2 linked regions of the Psychrobacter arcticus 273-4 genome follow. The protein of the gene in region 1 binds, or shares a complex with, the protein of each later gene. Links are inferred from orthologs where the notes say so. Each region holds a gene or a part of one and is shown in the gene's direction. Other genes may lie near its edges.

The links. The genes of interacting proteins can lie anywhere in the genome.
Region 2: the proteins of PSYC_RS09835 (region 1) and PSYC_RS05055 are in contact, whole or in part, in a solved structure (PDB 8RP0), measured with the Escherichia coli proteins. The link is inferred for Psychrobacter arcticus 273-4 from one-to-one orthologs.

The regions. Positions count from the first base shown.
Region 1 is NC_007204.1:2,346,277-2,349,277, forward strand. The notes cover bases 45-2,966. They hold PSYC_RS09835 (anthranilate synthase component I family protein), read left to right. Parts: upstream 45-611; coding sequence 612-2,321; downstream 2,322-2,966. Other genes in these bases: PSYC_RS09830 (beta-ketoacyl-ACP synthase II), read left to right, coding at 45-608; hisC (histidinol-phosphate transaminase), read right to left, coding at 2,573-2,966. Outside these bases: more of PSYC_RS09830, read left to right, coding at 1-44; more of hisC, read right to left, coding at 2,967-3,001. UniProt on the Escherichia coli protein: Part of a heterodimeric complex that catalyzes the two-step biosynthesis of 4-amino-4-deoxychorismate (ADC), a precursor of p-aminobenzoate (PABA) and tetrahydrofolate.
Region 2 is NC_007204.1:1,167,244-1,170,321, reverse strand. Bases 1-2,999 are described here. They hold PSYC_RS05055 (anthranilate synthase component II), read left to right. Parts: upstream 1-1,187; coding sequence 1,188-1,811; downstream 1,812-2,999. Other genes in these bases: trpD (anthranilate phosphoribosyltransferase), read left to right, coding at 1,857-2,996; glnA (type I glutamate--ammonia ligase), read right to left, coding at 1-405. UniProt on the Escherichia coli protein: Part of a heterodimeric complex that catalyzes the two-step biosynthesis of 4-amino-4-deoxychorismate (ADC), a precursor of p-aminobenzoate (PABA) and tetrahydrofolate.

The DNA.
Region 1 (3,001 bases):
CTCAATATAATGATACTCCAGAGCTTGCCTCAAGAGCTTATGACAAAGACCGTGATGGTTTTGTCATTGCTGCGGGCGGCGCGATGGTGGTCGTTGAAAGCTTAGAGCATGCCCAAGCTCGTGGTGCCAATATTTTGGCTGAAATCGTCGGTTATGGTGCCAGCTCTGATGGCGCAGAGATGGTCGCGCCAAGCGGTGAAGGCGCAGTACGCTGTATGAAGCTGGCACTTGCTGAAGCCGGTTTAGAAAGTGTAGATTATATCAATAGTCACGGTACCAGTACGCCACTTGGTGACATCACTGAACTAAAAGCAATAGCCAAAGTATTTGATAACGACATCAGTAGAGTCCCTGCCATTAGCTCAACCAAGTCTATGACAGGTCATAGCTTAGGTGCGGTCGGTGCGCAAGAGCTGATTTATTGCCTACTGATGCTACAAGATGGCTTTATTGCACCTAGTATCAATATTACAGCATTAGATCCAGCCGCTAAAGGCTTTGATATCGTCACTGAAAAACGCGATGTTAAGCTTGAAACCCTTATGAGCAATAGCTTTGGCTTTGGCGGTACCAACGCGACATTAATCATCAAAAAGTTTGACGCCTAGACTATGGTTGTACTACCTTCTGATAGCATTGCACAGACAGATTCTGCCCTACCGCCAGCTAGCAAAACTAGCTGGCGTTTTGGTAGATTATCTGCCGCAGAATTGATGCCACAACTCCAGAGACATTTGCAAGAGCAGGATAATACGGCAAATTGGCAATTAATTTGGCTCAATAATGACGGGCAACCAGTCATTTGCTTATTGCCAAAAATGAGCTGGTGCGTTTATCCTGTAGCTAATGACACGCAGCATTCTGCTAAGCAGGCAAGCCTTTATAAAGTCGAGAAGACATGCCGTGCGAATGTTGTCCCTTATAGCAATACCAATACCAATACCAATACCAGTGATAGCACCGCTGCTACAAGATATATGAGTTATTACGACTGGCAAGAGGAATTGATTGCTTATAGCCAAGCTTATGAGAACAACAACGATAGCTTACTCTCAACAAGTCAGGATAATCAGCCGCCGCATTATCATCATGGATTGATAGGCTTCATCGGTTATGATATTGCCGCTCATGAGCTAAGTCCGACCGCCAATATTGAGCTGGCAGAACAGCCCTGTGCGCTATTGGGACATTATGATATTTACCTAACCGCTGATGCAGACAATCAAAACAATTGGCAGCTAAAGGTAAATATAGATAATAATAATCCTGATAACAGCTCAGTTCAGCAGGATACAAATGCACTGCTCATAGCACTGATATCTTATTTGGATAGTTTGGATAATAACCTATCCAATGAGAATACAAATAAAAAACAACTCTGTAAAACTTTACCTTTATTACTAAAAGCTCAATGGAGTCAGCAGCATTATCAGCAGGCATTTAATCAAACGCAACATTATTTGCAGCAGGGCGACTGCTATCAGATAAATCTGACTCAAATATGGACTGAAAGCGCTGCAGGCCATCACAACAAAGATCAAACCGTAACAAACCTCATTGATTTCTTGCCTACCCTACATGCCAACACTCAAGCGCCCTTTGCAGGGTATGTAGCACTTGATACTTTTAATAATGACCAAGCAAATACGGCAAACCGTCAGTTTGAGTTATTAAGCTGCTCGCCTGAACTGTTTTTTACCTTTATCAAAGACGTTAAGACAGGCAAGTATCATATACGTACCAAACCTATTAAAGGGACGATGCCACGCGGTATTAATGCCAAACAAGATAATGACTACAAGCAGCAGTTAATCGATAGCGAAAAAGACCGTGCTGAAAACGTCATGATTGTGGACTTGTTGCGTAATGACTTGGGTAAATATGCCAAAATCGGTAGCGTAAAGGTACCCCAGCTATTTGCGATTGAAAGCTTTAGTAATGTGCATCATATGGTCAGCACTATTACTGCCGAACTCAAGACTGATACTCATCCGTTAAGCGTCTTATTTGGCAGTTTACCTGCAGGTTCTATTACTGGTACGCCAAAGAAACGCGCAGTGGAGGTTATCGCAGAATTAGAAGCCGCGCCGCGCGGAGCTTACTGCGGTACTATGGGTTATATGAACTTTGACGGTAGCGGTCAATGGAATGTACTGATTCGCACACTACAAGCAACGACCAAATCCGATAACACAAAACAAGTCAGTTTATGGGCAGGCGGCGGCATCACTGTCGCCTCAGACTGCGATGCTGAATATCAAGAATGCCTCGATAAAGTCGGTAATCTACTATCTGTCCTTGCTAACACAGCTCACCACTGAGCTTTATATAGTCGGTGAAAAGTAATATCGATACAACACGTACTGCTGGTGCAAATTTTTCTTGCTTGCTGTGCCTACGCAGACAGAGGCTGCAAAAAATTTACACCAGCAATACTGTAGCGACTTTAAAGTATTTCAACTATATTAAAAGACAACTTAAAGCGGCATAAAATAGCCTGCTAACATGATGTTAGCAGGCTATTTTTATGACTTATAAAACATTTTCTTCAGTATTACAGTCGAGCTAATGATTAACTGGCCTCGACATCCGCCACTGCTTGCAGCGCTTTTAATGCGTTAATTAAACGCTCGTGCTGTGAAGGAGTACCAATCGTAATGCGCAGATACTCATTAATACGTGGCTTATCAAAATGACGAACGATGATACCTTGCTCACGTAATACTTCTGCTACTTGACTGGCAGCGCCATCGTGCGGACGCGCAAAGACAAAGTTGGCATGTGATGGCAGTACGTCATAACCCAATGCTGTCAACTCTGCCGTTAACGATGTGCGCAAATCGATCACTTGCTGACAAGTTTGCTCAAAGTATTCCACATCTAAGACGCTAGCCGTTGCGCCAGCTTGTGCCAACTTATCAAGCGGGTAGCTGTTAAAGCTATTCTTCATACGCGTTAATGCTTCTATCAATGAGGCATTACCGAATGCCATACCGACGCG
Region 2 (3,078 bases), 1.2 Mb from region 1 along the record:
AAATACAAAGAACTCAGGCTCAGGACCAAAAAAAGCCGTATCACCAATACCGGTAGATTTTAAATACTCTTCAGCACGGCGCGCAATAGAGCGTGGATCACGGTCATAACCTTGTAGGGTTGATGGCTCAATGATGTCACAAGTCACGACAACAGTAACCGCATCAAAGAACGGGTCAATAAACGCCGTCTCAGGATCAGGACGCAAAATCATGTCTGATGCTTCAATCCCTTTCCAACCAGCAATCGATGAGCCATCAAACATTTTGCCATCTTCCATCGATTCTTCATCAACGCTATGAGCTGGAAAGCTCATATGATGCTCTTTACCGCGGGTATCAGTGAAGCGAAAATCGACCCATTTAGCGTTGGATGATTTGATCAGATCAAGTAGTTTATTTGACATAGATAGTTTCCCTTGTGATTATCATGGTACTAAAATTATGGTAATGGCTTTGTATTACTGAACCGTACTGAGATTGAAGATAACGATGTTTACTCGTTATTCATACTAATAGTCAGTATCCGTTAGTCAGTATCCGTCTTTATTATTAATGACACATTTTTATCAATCAGACAAATACAATTGCTATTTTAGCAATATCTCGCTAACAATGTTGCACTCTTCATACGCTGATTGATAAATATTCTGCTATACAAGATACTTGTACCCTAGAAAGCTGCAACAGCCATGCCAATCTAATTAACTTTAATATTCTAGAGCATCAGATATTTAAATTATTACTAATAAATACAAATAGTTAAACCAAATTTAGTCTTATTTTTAAGAAAAACCAACGTCTCAAATTTGCTTCTAGCAATAAAAATTTTTGATTTAACATTGTAATGTTAGCACTATAAAAGTGCATTACCAAGAATACATTCAGTGCATATGCACCGTAATAGCACATTACCAAAGTATTTTTGAAAAAATATTTTTTTTAAGCAGTGGCAATGATACCCGTTTGCCTTTCCATTGACGATTAAGCATACTTTTATCTATCGACACTAAACCTATAGAACCATCACATTTGATAGACTGCAAAATAATGTTAAGATAACGAGGTTATAAAACCTTTAATCTTAAGTAACTGACAAAAGCCACCTGCAAAAACCGTCATAAAGATTTATTAATCAACGCTAATTAATGAATACTAAAAGCAAGCATCTCAATAAGTTGAAGCCCTCATGATTCTGATGATCGATAATTACGACAGCTTTACGTACAATATTGTACAGTACTTCGGTGAATTGCAGCAGGACATCACCGTCTGTCGTAATGATGAGATTACCATTGAGCAAATAAAAGTGCTTGCGCCTGACGCCATCGTTATCGGTCCTGGACCTTGCACTCCTGATAGCGCTGGCATCTCACTTGAATTGATTGATACTTTTAAAGGTATTATACCGATATTGGGTATCTGCTTGGGTCATCAGGCTATCGGACAGGCGTTTGGCGGCAAAATAGTCAAAGCAAGTGAAGTGATGCACGGACGCTTATCTGCTATTTATCATAATGGACAAGGCGTGTTTATAGATTTACCCAATCCTGCACAGTTTACCCGCTATCACTCACTGATCATTGATAAGTCAAGCTTGCCGGAAGGCTTTGAGGTCACTGCTTGGACACAACATATCGATGGCAGTATGGAGGAAATCATGGGTATTCGTCACCGCGATTTTGCCATTGAAGGGGTGCAGTTTCATCCTGAGTCTATTTTAAGCGAGGCCGGCTATCAGCTGCTTAATAACTTTTTACAGGCGCATCATTTGGCTGTGATAGACAGCGATAGTTTGCCACAGGTGGGCTAGCCGCTAATCGTTGTTTCAAAATTTAAAATAATAATAAGTGAGAATATGATGACCACTGCTCCTTTGCAGACTGTACTTTCAAATGTGACCCGTACCACAGAAGATATCCATCAGCTGTCAGATGATAGTATCCATGAGCTACTGACCAGCGCATTAGGTAGAATTTTTCAACATATTGATCTGACCTTTGATGAGATGTATCAAGTGATGCTAATCATCATGCAAGGCAGATGTAGCGATGCCATGATGGGCGCTATCTTGACCGGTCTTCGCATGAAAGGCGAATCAATTGATGAAATTACTGCCTCGGCGAGTGCCATGCGTGCATTAGCTGCCAATATTGCCCCAAAAGACTGTCGCTATATGGTTGATATCGTCGGTACAGGAGGCGATGGCGCTAACTTGTTTAACGTGTCCACAGCGGCAGCGTTGGTCGCAGCAGCAGCAGGTGCACAAGTTGCCAAACATGGTAACCGCGGGGTTTCAACCAAATCTGGTAGCTCGGATTTGCTTGAGCAAGCCGGTATCAGTCTATCGCTGACGCCTGAGCAAGCGCAAGCCTGTATCGAAGAGCAAGGTATTGGTTTTTTGTTTGCGCCAAACCACCATAGCGCCATGCGTTATGCCAATCCGGTACGCCGCGAGCTAAAATCTAGAACGATTTTTAATATTTTAGGTCCACTCACTAATCCTGCTGGTACGCCCAATTTGGTGATTGGCGTCTTTACCGCGCAGTTATGTGAACCTTTGGCAAAGGTGATGAAAAACCTTGGTGCGCGCCATGTGATGGTCGTCGGTGCAAAAGATGGGTTGGATGAAATCAGCCTTGCAACATCGACGACGGTGGCTGAATTAAAAGATGGCGAAATTTCCGTCTACGAGATGATGCCAGAGGATGCGGGCATTGAGTCACAAACTCTTATTGGGCTTGATGTAGATTCACCAGCACAGAGCCTTGAGCTAATACGCGCTGCTTTATCAGGTGTAGAGACACATGACCGCGCAGTGCTTAAAGCGCGTGATATGATTGCCTTAAATGCAGGTGCTGCGATATATACTGCCGGACTTGCCAGCAACTATCCAAACGGCGTGAGTCATGCACAAAAAATCATCCAAAATGGCGATGCTTTAGTCAAGCTTGAGTCTCTGGCGCACTATACGCAGCAGCTAGCAGCGCAAAATTAACGGCGCTTATTTTTTATAATGTTGCTTTTTATGATGTTACTTTGTTTGTGATGTCGCTTTATTTGTGCTGATACTTTAAATG